2 regions of the Bacillus sp. GW823-FHT06A11 genome follow, and region 2 is predicted to be linked to the other one. Evidence: riboswitches for the same ligand, from Rfam matches in the RefSeq annotation. Region 2 holds a riboswitch; the other holds the start of a gene.
What was found. Region 2 has a riboswitch for thiamine pyrophosphate ahead of AC1Q8L_RS25375 (MTH1187 family thiamine-binding protein). Riboswitches for the same ligand answer to the same signal wherever they lie in the genome.

Region 1 (7,710 bases), on a different contig from region 2:
ATCTAGCGAATGCACAGAATAACCGACATGCAAATACGAAAACTTTTCTTTCACTGACTTTACATCTGTGCTTCGATACCCTAGTTGAACACGAGGAATATTTAATAAAATTGCAATATCAATTCGATCATTTATGACAATTTTAGAAGCCGGAAAGCCTTCCATTAAAAGACTTTCCACACCTTCATATAACTCCTTCGTACTCTTCTCACGCTCACGAATATGCAAATAATCAATCTCACTCTCAATTTGCATCGCTACATTCACTAACTCTTCGAATGGCATATGGCCATTTGAGATTACGTGGAGCTCATTTTTCATATTCATTCGCCTACTTTAAAATATTTTCGAATAGTTCATCGGCTGGAACGGTTTCTTTCGTCATTCCTTTGTCCTTCAGCCATTTATTTTGTTTCTCCCAAGATTCTTTTGAATCTGATAAAAATGGCTCATCTTTCGTTTCCATCTTCTCTAATAAAATTTTCATACTTTCCTTTTCAACTTCTGGCACAAGTGGGAAGTTTTCTTTTTCTTGATGATTTAATAAAATATTCAATGCTTCATCTGGGTTTTTCTTCATGAAATCATAGCCTTTTTTCGTACCACGTAAGAAAGCTTGCAACGCTTCTTTATCTTTTTTCAACGTTTTATCACCTGTTACAAACACAAGTTCATGATAGTTCGGTACTCCGTAATCAGCTGGATTAAAGTAAGCTGGTTCATGGCCTTCATGACGCATAACCGGTACTTCATGATTAATGTATGCCCCTGTTACCGCATCCACTTTTTTCGTAATTAAGGCTGGTACTAAATCAAATCCAACATCAACTACTTTCACTGTATCAGGATTACCACCAGCTTCTTTTACCATCGTTTTTAAATACATCTCACTTAAAGGTGTTCCAGAATATCCTACTGTTTTTCCTTCTAAATCTTTCGGTGATTGAATACCCGCTGATTTCAGCGATACGACATGATTTAATGGTGAACGTACGACAGCCCCAATTGATTTCACTGGAATTTGCTCATTTGCTCTTGCCATAACAACATCTGGCTGATAATACAAGCCAACTGTCACCTTCCCTGCTGCTGCCAATGTTAATGGATCAGTCGGATTAGAAGGGAATTTAATATTTACCTTTACACCTTCTTCTTTAAAGTATCCTTTTTCAATTGCTGCATAAATAAAGCTATGTACCGCATTTGGATACCAATCTAACATGACTGTTATTTCTTTCTCTTTTTTACTTTTTTCTGATGCTGAATTACTCGAACATCCTGTAATCATTGCAATTAATAATGTAAACACAAAGATGCGCTTTAAAAATTTCATGAATGCTTCCTCCAACTAATGAATTTCTTTTCTAATATGGAAATAAGTACGACGAAGAAAATAGCTAATAATGATAACAATACAATGGGTGCAAATACGCCAGCTCCATCTAACTGCGTCATCATTCTCTTACTGAAATATCCAAGTCCAGCTTGTGCACCGAGCCATTCTCCAATTGCTGCTCCGATAACACTAAGCGGAACTGCAATTTTTAAAGCTGAGAAAAAATAAGGAAGAGCAGACGGCAACTTTAATTTAAGAAAAATATCTCTTTTCGTTGCTCCATATGTAACTAAGAGCTCCTCCCATTCTTTTTTTGTACTACGCAGTCCATCATACGTATTGACCGCAATCGGGAAAAACGTAATTAAAACTGTGACAACAACCTTACTCCAAATTGTGTATCCAAACCATAAAACAAATAGCGGAGCAAGCGCAGTAATCGGAATCGTTTGTGAAGCAACTAATAATGGATAAAATGCTCTTTCCATCCATGTACTCGCATTCATTAACATCGCTAGCCCTACACCTAATACGATAGAAATAACAACACCTATTAAAACGACGTATAACGTTGCAGGTAAATGAACCGTAAATAATATGTCTTTTAGTTTCCATATCTTCATTACAATCGCAGACGGTGACGGTAAAATGTACATCTCATCTACAATTCTTGCTCCTATTTCCCACACAGCTAGTAAAATACTAGAAAGTGTAATAGCAGGAACTAATTCTTTCAATCGGTTCATCACACAAGTACCTGCCTTTGTAACATACTAAGAAGCTCATCTTTCAGCGCTAATACTTCCGGTTTATATAAATCTTTTCGTGTTCTGTTATGATCAAGTGGTACAATCCGCTCAGTCAAAGTCGTTATCGGCTGCTGTTCCACTACTAAAACTCGGTTCGAAAGAAATAACGCTTCTTCAACATCATGAGTAATGAATAAAATTGTTTTTTCCCACTCTTGCCATTGTTCAAACAGCCATTCTTGCAAAGAGGCCTTCGTTAAAGCATCTAACGCGCTAAACGGTTCATCTAATAACAATATCTCCCCGCCCGTTAACAAAGTTCGGATAAAAGATACGCGTTGCCTCATACCACCAGATAAATCTTTCGGATGTTTTGTCTCATATCCTTGTAAACCAAATTTATATAACAGTTCCTTTGCCTTTACTTGTGCTTCTTTCTTCTGTACACCTTGGCACTCTAGCGGCAGAGCAGCATTCTCAATAATTGTTCTCCACGGCAAAAGCATATCTTTTTGCGGCATATATCCTACAGGATGGTGCTTTGTTTCTGTCAGTTCTATCTTTCCAATACTTACCTTCTCTAGGCCTGTAATAAGGCGAAATAAAGTACTTTTCCCACATCCACTCGGTCCGATAATACTGACAAACTCTTTCTCATGTATAGAAGCATTTAATTCATGGATGATTGCTTTCTCATCGTAATGAAAAGAAACATTATGAAACTGTAGTATGTTCTTGCTCCTCAAATCCCCACATCTCCTTACGATAGGACATATCCCAGAATAAATATTCAAATCGACTGGAATATAAGAAAATCTCCTCTAATCTATCTAGTTCTTTCTCAGACTTTCCAACTGCCATTTCATTTAATAAATCTATTAACCAAATACAAAGATTACCGTATTCTTCCGAACTATATCCTTGAATCCACTCACCAAAAAACTCATGATCTCTTGCTCCAGGAATATCATTTAAACGCTTTCCAATTTCCCAGTAGCTCCACATACATGGAAGAAGCGCTGCTATTAATTCTGCAAGTGTGCCATTTTGAGATACAGACATCATGTAATTTGTATAAGCTAAATTTTTAGCAGATGGTTTCGCAGACTCTATATCCTCTATAGAAATTCCAAGTCTTTTTGCATATTGTTTATGGATTGTCATTTCGCCATTTAATATCCCATCAATTTGTTCAGCGAACTTTCCCATTACTTGTGGATTCGTTGCTTTTACAACACCAATCGCATATAACTTTGCATAATCTAGCAGATATAAATAATCTTGAATAATATAATACTGGAATTTATCTTTTTCTAACGTGCCATCTCCCATACCCACTACAAACGGATGATTATGACTCATCTCCCAAACCGGTTGCACAGTTTCTAATAATCTATCACAAAATTTCATTTCTCTATCCCCTTTCAATATATGTATCTAAATAAAAAACCACTTCTATATATAAGAAGTGGTTACAGCAAATAAAATTATACATTTATTCGATGTTCCACTTCCCTTCGCTAGTATTACCTAGATCAGGTGTTATAAGGGTTAAGGATTATTCCTCTCTCAGCAAATCAAGCACCCCTAGTGGTTTCAATATGAAATTTTCAAATAAAAAAGCCCCGTTTCTATACGCAAAGAAACGGGGACTCATTGTTAGTGTCCGAATTGCTTCCCTACGCTAGCATAATCTAGATCAGGTAATAAAAAGGATCAAAGGCTTACGGCCTACTCTCAGCTGGCAACACCAGCTCTCCTAGCAAACTATAAAATTATCACTGTCAGTATAACACCCTAATAAGACATCATCAACTGTTTTAATTTTCTTAATTATCAACAAAATATTGAAGTTATACAATACATACATTCTATTTTAGAAAATAAAACCCAAATTAATTGTATAAAAAGGAATCATTATCCTCAAAAAATTTATTTTTATATTGATTTCATATTACATTTATGTGAATACACCCACTATATTATATCTTTATACTATAATAAAATTACAACTATACAACTAGAGGAGGTCTCTATTCCATGAATATGAAAGCTACGGCTTTAACAGCAACTACTGTAGCGATTGCTTCTTTACTTCCTTCTATGGGTGAAACAAATGTACAAAAAGCAAACGCTGAACAATTATCTAATGTTAAAACTGGGTATGTCAAAGTCGATCAAGTAGCATTACATACAGAAGATAACGTAAAAAGCACATCAATTGATACAATTCGCTTTAATACAAAAGTGAACATCCTTGAAACAACTAATGGTTGGTATAAAGTATCTGTTCATAATAAAGTAGGTTATGTACAAAAAGATGCTATTTTACTAAAAAACAAACTTCAATCTAATGATCAATACATCGTCAATGCTAATGCATTAAACGTTCGCTCTGAACCTAATTTAGAATCTTCCATTTTAGATGTATTACCAAATGGCAAGTTTATTACCGTTCAAGAAGATCAAGGCGAATGGTATAAAATATCACATAATGGCCAAACGGGTTACGTACAAAAAGCATTCATCTCTAATGGTTCACAACCCTTAGTAAAAGGAATCACCGTTCAAAATAATACAAAATATACTGTTGCAACACCTAATCTGAATGTACGTAGCAACACTAGTACAAGTAGCGCTCTACTCGGTTCATTACAAAACGGTACACAAGTACAAGTAGTAGAAACTGTAGGAACTTGGTATAAAATTCGTTTTGGCACAGGATACGGATATGTAGCAAAACACTATGTAGTACAAAATCAACCACAGGCTAAAACAGATCAGCCTTCATCTATTCCAGCTGCTTTCAAATTCCCTGCTCAAGGAAGAATTAGCTCAACCTTTGATATACGCTGGGAACAAATGCATTATGGTATAGATATTGCTGCTCCAGGGAACGTCTCTATCCAAGCTGCTGCTGCAGGTAAAGTTGTGAAATCTTATTATTCAGCTAGCTATGGCAATGTTGTGTTCATTGCGCATCAAATCAATGGGAAATTATATACAACTGTTTATGCTCATATGAAGGATCGTACTGTACAAACTGGTGATCAAGTACAAGCTGGACAATTAGTAGGTCATATGGGCAACACAGGTCATTCATACGGGCAACATCTTCATTTTGAATTACATAATGGAGAATGGAATTTTGAAAAAACAAATGCAGTAAATCCACTGCCATATTTAGTTAGGTAAATTGTATGCCACGCAATATACCTCTTATAATTGAATACGCAGCCTTTTTAGGTTTAATCTGTTGTTTAATCATTTACAATACAAACATTGTATTTTTATCTATTATTATTGCTTTTGTTGCATTAGAAATTATGATGGAATCATTTCAAGTGCAACTAAAACAAAAAATTGCCCATATTTATAACGCTATATTTCTTTTGAGTGCTCTCATAACAAATATAATTAGTAATGGCTTTTATTTATCTACTGTATTTCCAGTATTCTTTATGGCTGTTTTATTATTTGTAGCTAGATATATTAATGTCCCTTATAACCAAAAACAAAAACAAGAACAAGAAGCTTAGAAAGAGGAGACACTGTGTACCAATCTTTCAAAGATACTCCAATAAAATACATATTGCATTTGTATAAGAAAGCCAATACTTTTTTTGGTATACAAGGAAGTTATACTGCACAACTTCTTCTATATGGAATGTTGTTTCTTGTTTTAATCACTTTCTCCTTGTTTTACTAACAAAAAAGGATCTCACATAAACTGGAGATCCTTTTTAATTTATATTAATTTTTCATATCGAAAATATTGTTTATCCACAAGCATATTTTTCATAAATAAAGCTCAGATTATATTTTTTCTCTAAGCTCATTCGTTGTTCGTCATCGCACCAATAGAAAAGAATATCATGAATCGTTGCGTAACGCTTATTTTTAAGAAATAGCCTAAAGAATGATGGTAAACAATCATGTAATTGTATAAATATATAATTGCGTAGTGTTTCTTCTTTATATTCAATGCCCTTACAAATATACAGTAATTCTTCACAATAATATGCATGCTGTGGAACTTGTATCATCTCGAAAAATGGCACATAAGATAGTAGCTTTCCAATAAAATGACCGTATCGATCCATTACTCCTATCGTCATATGCTCCATCATTTCTTTCATTACATATAAATAATCATCTACATGTGTTGTCTTTAATGGGTCTAAGCGATCGGAAATTTGAGATAATACAGCTCTTTGACATGCTAAAACTGCCTGACTAGGTCCATAATATGATAGGAAATCTGTACACTTACGATATTTCCGTAATAAATCATGTGTATATAAATCATATACGAAAGTATTACAATACATTGCTAAACTCATCATATCACTATTTAATTGCTCTTTTGATAATGATTTCGCTCTCTTGCACATATAAAAGAATGTAAATTCCAATACTTCTTTATGAGATAATAAATGTTTACAATCGGTTATACATTTCTCATTAAATTTAACTCTATCCCAAATTTCAATATCCCTATCTGTCAATTCACCTATACGATATTTAATAATTAAATAGTTTAAAGCAACTGATTGCGTCAAAAGATCCCATGTTTCATATTCCAATGAAGTATGAACAAACTCAGCTAATCCTTGTGCTATCATAAAAGCATTTGCCTCTTCATACCAACCAATCTCTTGGCATAAGCGAAGAATACGCACTAAAGTTGGAATTTCATCTTTATGAAACTGCGGTAAATTCTTTACTTTATTCATGCCATATACGATAAATGCCGCTAAATTTTCTTCTTTATAAAATTCTTTCTCTTTCCATACTAATATAGTTCGTTCTTTCCCCTCACCTTTTGGGTGACAAGGTACAAGCAAAGAAAATAATTCAGCAAAATTATTTGGTTCTATATATGTATCTGTAACCAAATTCCAATTTGGATCGCCCTGTACAGCCTTCATATAATTCCCCTTCCCTTTTCATCTATGTAGGAAATATTAATTTATTATCGTACCACTAAAAATTAATATTGTTATATTCAAAATCTCTCATAATACTTATATCTATCAGTATATCATCTTTTCTCTTATTAAAAATGAAGAATAACAAATTTAAAAAAACTGTGGAAATTATTAACCATATCCTTATTATATAATGTCTCAGATACATCACGCTAACATATTAGTTTAATCCATATATACTAGAATAATGTATCTGAACTTTATATATAATTTAGCTCTTTATGATTGACCATTAAACTCTCGGTTAATTAAAGTTTCAATTTACTCTGTACGCTCTGAGATTTCGCTCAAGGCAAATCTAGCTTGACCATCTGCCGATTCCCTTATAGCTAAATCCCCTAGTGCTAACATGCCAATAAGCTGACCACTATCAACTACTGGTAACCGTCTAATTTGATACTGTGCCATTAGCTCTGTAGCTTTTTCAATAGAATCATTTGGAGAAACTGAGATAATATTTGTTGTCATTACATTTGTAATTTTATTAGATCCAGGATGTTTTTCAGCAATCCCTCGAACAACTAAATCTCGATCAGTAACAAGCCCAATAACTTGCTCATTTTCAACAACAGGAATTAACCCAACCGATTCTTCCTTCATTTTTACAGCTGCCTCATATACATTGTCTAGCGGT
Region 2 (7,710 bases):
CGACAAGTAGCAACTTATTTAGCAGAAGAAGATATATATAAGCTAGCTTCCCTAAAAAGAATTGCGATTGGCGGTGAAATGTTGCCTGTAGAGGTTATTAAATTGTGGAGAGAAAGAATAGGTACAAATGTTGAAATTCATAATGTATACGGACCGACAGAATGTACTGTAGTGACGACAACCTATAAAATACCTAGTCAGTTAAATGAGGATGTTGCGAGTATTCCCATTGGTAAACCATGTGCTAATTATCAAGTTATGATTTTGGATGAGAATATGAATCTTTGTCCAATTGGTGTACCTGGTGAATTATATATAGATTCAGTAGGATTAGCAAAAGGGTATTTTAATAAGCCTAATAAAACAATTGAAGCTTTTATTCAGAACCCTTTCAATCCTATAGTTAATATATATAAAACAGGTGATATTGTTAAGTTGTTAGAGGATGGAAATATAGAATTTTTACATCGGAAAGATGATCAAGTAAAGATTAGAGGACATCGTATTGAACTAGGAGAAATCCAAAGTAAAATTTCTCAAAATCATAATATAAAAGAAAATGCTGTTTTTGCTAAGAAGAGTAAGGAAGGTAGCCAATATTTAATCGCGTTCTATACAACTTTAAATAAAAAAGAAATACCAGAATTAGTTTATCAGTTACAAGAGCAATTACCAGATTATATGGTGCCATCTAAACTAATTTATATTAATGAATTGCCACTTACACCTAATAAAAAGATTGATGTTAAGAAGTTAGCTCAGCTAGAAGAAAAGTATGAACCGGTTCGTCTACAAGAATATGTTGCACCTTCTAATAAAGCAGAGAAACAAATAGCGCGCGCTTGGGCGGAAGTATTAGGAATTTCAAAAGTTGGAGTACATGATGATTTCTTTACAATTGGTGGACATTCATTAAAAGTATTACGAGTCTTAACATTGTTAAAAGAAGATTTTTCACATTTAACAATTCAAGATTTCTTTAAAGAAAGAACGATATATGGATTAGCTCGAATTGAGCGAGAAGTAAAAGTAGAGAAAGAAGAAGTATTTCGTGAATATAAAGTGATTCACGAACCAGATACTATTACGTATGCAAACGTTTTGGAAGAAACCCAGATTTTAAATGTCTTTTTAACAGGAGCTACTGGTTATTTAGGATCACACATATTATATGAATTGTTGAGAGATACATCTGCTACTATTTATTGTTTAGTAAGACCAACCAAAGATGTGCAACAAAGAATTATAGATACATTAACAGGCTACTTTAGTGATATATGTGAAGAATGGTTACAGCGTATACAGGCCGTAGCTGGTGATCTGGGGGAAGAGTATCTTGGGATGAGCGAAGAAGAATTTATGTTCATCAGTTCTAAGATGGATACGATAATTCATTGCGGTGCAGATGTAAGACATTTTGGAGATGTAAAACAATTTGAAAATATAAATGTCCAAGGAACTAGCCGTATGCTAGCATTAGCGGAGAAAGGTGCTACATTCCATTTTATTTCTACAATTGGTATCCCGTTAGAATTAGCGGTAGATCAATGGGATACATACATGAAAACTGGTGATTTTAATTACAGTGTAGACTTAGAGAATGTATATTCAAATAGTAAACTACAAGCGGAAAACATTGTTCGTGAAGCAATGAAAAATGGTTTGCGCGGAAATATTTATCGTGCAGGTAATTTAGCATGTCATTCAGAAACAGGTTCGTTCCAACAAAATATTGAAGGAAACGCATTTTATCGTCTTATTAAAACAATGCTATTAATTGGGAAAGCACCAAATGTGAAGTGGAAAGTTGATTTCACACCAATTGATTTTGCTAGTAAATCAATTGTATCGTATTTAAAAGATTCGCAAATTGTAGGAGAGACGTTACATATTTGTCATCCACAGCAAATTGAGTTTGAACAATTTATACAGTTAATTGGAGAGTGTGGATACAATCTTAAAATGGTTCCACTTTCAGAATATGTAAATACCGGACTTGAATTAGCGAAGGAAAATGAAGTAATAGCAGAGTTAATTGCTTCTCAAGTTGCAGGAGATGGAGCGCAGCAATCTGAAATTGTAATGGGTACGCGTAGAACGAATGAATGGATTAAGAAAAAAGAATTGATAGTACCAGCAATCAATAAAGAATTTATACAGCAGTTATTAGCTCATGGTGAAAAAGTTGGATATTTTCCAAAAATAATGAAATGATTATGCATGCTTTTGTTTGTTCAATAAAATAAATCATGCTACAATGAAAACGAATTAAGGACCGGGGAGCCAATTGGCTGAGAGGATGTAAGTAAACATCGACCCTCAACCTGATCTGGATAATGCCAGCGTAGGGAGTTACTTAAAGTGATGTAGCATATGTTATTCTATAATAACTTGCATACAAGGCTTTCCTACGCAGTAGGAAAGCCTTTTCTTATTTTTGAAATCTAATTTTATAAGGGGGATTTTATTATGTCACAACAAGTTACAATGTCATTTTCAGTAGTACCACAAGCGAAAACGAAAGATGTATATTCTGTTGTCGATAAAGCAATTGAAGTTGTGCAACAATCGGGAGTTCGTTATGAAGTAGGGGCAATGGAAACAACTTTGGAAGGAGAATTAGATGTACTTCTTGATGTCGTTAAACGTGCACAACAAGCTTGCGTCGATGCTGGAGCAGAAGAAGTGATTACTTCTATTAAAATCCATTATCGTCCAAGCACTGGTGTAACGATAGATGAAAAGGTTTGGAAGTACCGTGATGAATATGCAAAACCAGAAGCAATCTAAACTTATTACAACTATTTGGCTTATCCTTCTCATTGCGATATGGGAAGGATCTGTTTCATTATTTAAAATCGAACCGTGGATTTTACCAAAGCCTTCTGCCATTGTTCAAGAATTAATTGGGATGAAAGATTTACTATTACCAAATACGATGCAAACACTGCAGGAAGTTATAATTGGACTATTCTTTGCAATTTTATTGGGGACGAGCATCGCAATTATTATGGACGTTATACCGTTATTTCGTATTTTAATAAATCCATTGCTCGTTATTTCGCAAACAATTCCAATTGTTGTACTTGCACCGCTATTTATTATTTGGTTTGGATATGGGATGTTGCCGAAAGTAATGGTCGTAATACTCGTTTGTTTCTTCCCAATTGCGCTTAGTATTTTAGAAGGTTTTCAAACAGTAGATAAAAACATGTTGAAGCTGTTACAAACAATGAAGGCGACAAAATGGCAAGTTTACCAGAAAGTAAAATTTCCAGCAGTGCTTCCATACTTTTTCTCCGGTTTAAAAATTGCAGTTACATATAGCGTAATGGGGGCAATTATCGGAGAATGGCTCGGTGCAAGTGAAGGATTAGGCGTTATGCTTACGAGGGCTACAAAATCCTTTTTGACTGCCCGAGTATTTGGTGTTGCAGCAATCATCGTTATAGTGACATTATGCCTGTATTTTATCGTAGAGTTTATGGCAAGAATAACAGCACCATGGATATATAGAAAGGACGGCAGAAAATGAAAAAAGGTTTGAAAGTTATGTTAGCTGCCTTAGTAGCGGTAGGTGTGGCTGGATGTAATCCGGCGAAGAAAGAAGAAAGTGCAAGTAAAGATCAAAAAGTAAAAGTAGTATTAGATTGGTTTCCAAATACGAATCATACTGGCTTGTATGTAGCGCAAACGAAAGATTATTACAAAAAGCAAGGATTAGATGTAGAAATTATTCAACCAGGTGACAATGTAACAGCAGAGCAAATGATAGCATCAGGAAAAGCAGACTTCGCAATAAGCGCACAAGAAAATGTAACATTAGCTCGTGTGGAAGGAATTCCTGTTGTATCTGTAGGAGCGATTATTCAGCACAACACTTCAGCGTTTGCATCGCTTAAGAAAGATAATATGACGTCACCGAAAGATTTTGAAGGTAAACGTTATGGCGGCTGGGGAGGACCAGCGGAAGAAGCGACATTAAAGACGATTATGGATAAGCATCAAGCTGATTTTAATAAAGTTGAAAAAATCATCTTAGGACAAACAGATTTCTTTAAATCAATCGGCCGTGATGCAGATTTCGAATGGATTTATTACGGTTGGGATGGTATTGAAGCGAAGCGCCAAGGAAAAGAGTTAAATACGATTATGGTGAAAGACTTAGATCCAGCGCTTGATTTCTATAGTCCTGTTATTATTACGAGTGAAAAACATACGAAGCAAGATAAAGACTTTGTGAAAAAGTTTATGAGTGCAACAACAGAAGGTTATAATTTTGCAATTAAGGAACCGAAAGAAGCTGCTGATATTCTAATTAAAGCTGTTCCAGATGTAAATAAAGATTTAGTTCAAGAAAGCCAGAAATGGTTAAGTACGAAGTATCAAGATGATGCGAAAGCATGGGGAGTACAGAAGGAAGAAATTTGGACGAATTACATGAATTTCTTATATGACAACAAAGTTATTAAAAAGAAAATCGATGTAAAAGATGCTTTTACAAATGAATTCCTTCCAAGTGAAAAATGAGCGGATTACAAATAAAAAATATAGTGAAATCTTTCGACGGAAAGAATGTATTAGAGAATATTAGTGCCTCTATACAAGAGGGAGAGTTTGTTTCTTTTGTAGGACCGAGTGGTTGCGGGAAAAGCACATTATTAAACATGATTGCAAATGTTGAAAAACCAACAAGCGGGAACGTAATGTATAAAGATAAGCAAGTACAAGAGCAAGATGTTGTTAGTTATATGCCACAACAAGATTTATTACTACCGTGGCGATCAGCTTTGCAAAATATCGTTCTTCCGTTAGAAATTGAAGGAAAGCCGAAAAAACAAAGGCTGACAGAAGGAATGGAAGCATTAAAGCAGTTCGAACTAGATGAATATGCAGACCATTATCCAGATGAATTGTCTGGTGGTATGCGTCAAAGAATTAGTTTTCTGCGCACATATTTATGTGAAAAGCCAATTATGCTGCTTGATGAGCCTTTTGGAAAGTTAGATGCATTTACAAAAATGGAAGTACATAGCTGGCTTTTAAACTCTTGGCATCAAGAGAAGCAAACAATCGTTATGGTGACACATGACTTAGATGAGGCAATCTTGCTTTCAGATCGCGTATTTATTTTATCTCAAAGACCAGCATCAATAGTTGGCGAGGTACAAGTGAAATTACCTAGACCGAGAACGATGGATATGTTAACATCACTCGAATTAAAAAAGGATAAAGAAGAGATTTTAAGTGTGTTAGCTCCTTATATGAAAAAATAGAAAAAGCCTTTTAACAGTTTTTAGTATAATTACTGTTAAGAGGCTTTTTTATAATATGAAAAGATGGAGAAGGAACAAAAGGGAAAATAGAGAATAGAATATAACAGAGTAGTTTATACTCTTAATATAACAAATGTTAAAGGAGTGAAAGGATAAAATGACTTTATCAACTGTTCTTCAAATGGTTTTAGCTTGATAGGGGAGAAGTCTGCCCATTTTTTAAGATTAAGCTAAATTGAAGACAGCAGGTAAAGAACCTTAATCCTTTTTTACGATAATATGTAATGGGTAAGGTGTATTCACCTTACCCATTTTTATATGCATAATTAAATAAGGCTTCATACTGTTGGTCTCTCTATTTAGCTTATGGACGATAAGTAAAGGAGAGAAAACAATGAGTATATTAACAGTAGAAAATTTAAGTCATTCGTATGGTGAGAAAACCATCTTATATAATGCATGCTTTCGATTATTAAAGGGGGAGCATGTTGGGTTAGTAGGGAAAAATGGGATTGGAAAATCAACACTGCTAAGAATTTTAACAGGAGAACTTATACATGATGATGGGAACATTGAATGGTTTCCACATGTGAAGGTTGGATTTTTGCAGCAGCATATAGATTTACAAGAAGGAATAACAATTGAAGGATACTTGCAAAGTGCATTTTCTAACTTGTATGCGATTGAATACGAAATGTTAAAAATTGCAGAAGAGATGGCTGAAGCAGTAGAAGTAGAAAAATTGTTAGTAAGGTATGGAGAGTTACAAACTATATTGGAAAACTCTAATTTCTATCAAATTCATACAGAAATTGAAGAAGTGGCAATTGGTTTAGGGCTGTTTGAAATAGGATTGGAAAAGGATGTTTCAAAGTTAAGTGGAGGACAGCGGACAAAGTTATTACTAGGAAAGCTTCTTCTAGAAAAAGCTGATGTTTTATTGCTAGATGAACCAACGAACTATTTAGATACAGCACATATAGAATGGTTGCAATCGTACTTGAAGTTGTATGAAAAAGCTTATATTATCATTTCGCATGACGAAGTATTTTTGAACAATATTACGAATGTCATTTACCATCTAGAAGAACGAAAAGTTAAGCGATATGTAGGGGATTATGAAAAGTTTTTACAAAGTTATCAATTGCAAAGGAAACAATTACAATCGGCGTATGCGAAACAACAAAAAGAAATTGCTCAGTTAGAAACATTTATTCAAAAAAATAAAATTCGAAAAGCAAAACAGGCAAAAAGTCGAGAGAAAGTATTGGAGAAAATGCAAAGGGTTGAAAAGGTTAATAATGTACCTCGGTCCCGTTTTGCTTTTACTGTTTATAATGAACCAGTAAGTCGTATATTACAGGCTGAGAAACTAAGAGTGGGTTATAGTGAGCCGTTATTTCCAGACTTGAATTTACAAGTGAAAAAAGGAGAAAAGATAGCTGTTGTTGGTCATAATGGTATTGGAAAAACGACAATGTTAAAGACGTTATTAGGTCAAATAAAGCCGCTAAGCGGTTCAATTTTTGTTGGGGAACGAGTAAATCCTGCTTATTTTGCACAGGAAGAGTTTGCTTCAGAAATAACACCGTTAGAGAAAGTTTGGACAGAACGACCAGATATGACAAAGAAAGAAGTGCGCCAAGCATTAGCGAAGTGTGGATTGAAAGAAGAACACGTATTAAAACCTATTCGTTTATTAAGCGGTGGAGAGCAAACGAAAGTGCGTTTATGTGAACTTATCGTAACGAAAAGCAATGTTTTAATTTTAGACGAACCGACTAATCATTTGGATGTAGAAACTAAGATGGCTTTACAGGAAGCGTTACAACAATACAAAGGAACAGTTTTAATTGTCTCACATGAACCTTCTTTCTATGAATCGTGGATAACAAAAGTGTGGAATATAGAAGATTGGAATGCTGAACAATATGAATAAAGAAAAGGCATTAGCTTTTATGAGCTAATGCCTTTTCTTTGTGATTAACATGATTTTCGAGAACTCTTACATGAGAATTGTATGAAGAAGCACTCTTATGGTGCGCTTATAAGCGTGCTTTTTCTTTTGTTATATTTATAATAATACGAAAGCCTTTCCCTAACAGGTGACTATCTTTCTTTATATATATAGATAGTTCAAAATGGAATGAAAATAATTCCTATATGTAAAGGATAATGTGGATATTATAGGAAGACAATAGAAATTAAAGGAAATTCATGTAAAATTCAAATGAACTTCATATAAACTTCATATTAGAAACTAAATATAATTATAATAAGTTATTGTAATGTATTTGATTTTTCGTAAAATTAAAAGTTTGAATTTAGGAGGTATTGCTCGAACCTAAATTCAAACTTTAGTGAAATAATTAATGGATATTACGTCTAGTTTTCGCTAATGACGGCATTTAAAAGTTCGGCAGGATTACCTGTT

Region 1: it holds a riboswitch for thiamine pyrophosphate, as region 2 does, so the genes downstream of both, tenA (thiaminase II) here and AC1Q8L_RS25375 (MTH1187 family thiamine-binding protein) in region 2, are expected to answer to the same signal.

Annotation. Positions count from the first base shown of each region.
Region 1 covers NZ_JBXAHS010000001.1:1,666,058-1,673,767, forward strand. The annotation lists gene tenI (thiazole tautomerase TenI) at 1-321, opposite strand, end outside; gene AC1Q8L_RS08445 (ABC transporter substrate-binding protein) at 332-1,333, opposite strand; gene AC1Q8L_RS08450 (ABC transporter permease) at 1,330-2,082, opposite strand; gene AC1Q8L_RS08455 (ABC transporter ATP-binding protein) at 2,082-2,831, opposite strand; gene tenA (thiaminase II) at 2,800-3,495, opposite strand; TPP riboswitch at 3,581-3,684, opposite strand; TPP riboswitch at 3,745-3,856, opposite strand; gene AC1Q8L_RS08465 (SH3 domain-containing protein) at 4,126-5,280, shown strand; gene AC1Q8L_RS08470 (hypothetical protein) at 5,286-5,624, shown strand; gene AC1Q8L_RS08475 (DUF3965 domain-containing protein) at 5,865-7,016, opposite strand; gene AC1Q8L_RS08480 (CBS domain-containing protein) at 7,338-7,710, opposite strand, start outside.
Region 2 covers NZ_JBXAHS010000007.1:117,222-124,931, forward strand. The annotation lists gene AC1Q8L_RS25370 (non-ribosomal peptide synthetase family protein) at 1-2,214, shown strand, start outside; TPP riboswitch at 2,267-2,368, shown strand; gene AC1Q8L_RS25375 (MTH1187 family thiamine-binding protein) at 2,470-2,790, shown strand; gene AC1Q8L_RS25380 (ABC transporter permease) at 2,762-3,535, shown strand; gene AC1Q8L_RS25385 (ABC transporter substrate-binding protein) at 3,532-4,530, shown strand; gene AC1Q8L_RS25390 (ABC transporter ATP-binding protein) at 4,527-5,276, shown strand; gene AC1Q8L_RS25395 (ABC-F family ATP-binding cassette domain-containing protein) at 5,671-7,215, shown strand; gene AC1Q8L_RS25400 (glycosyl hydrolase family 18 protein) at 7,662-7,710, opposite strand, start outside.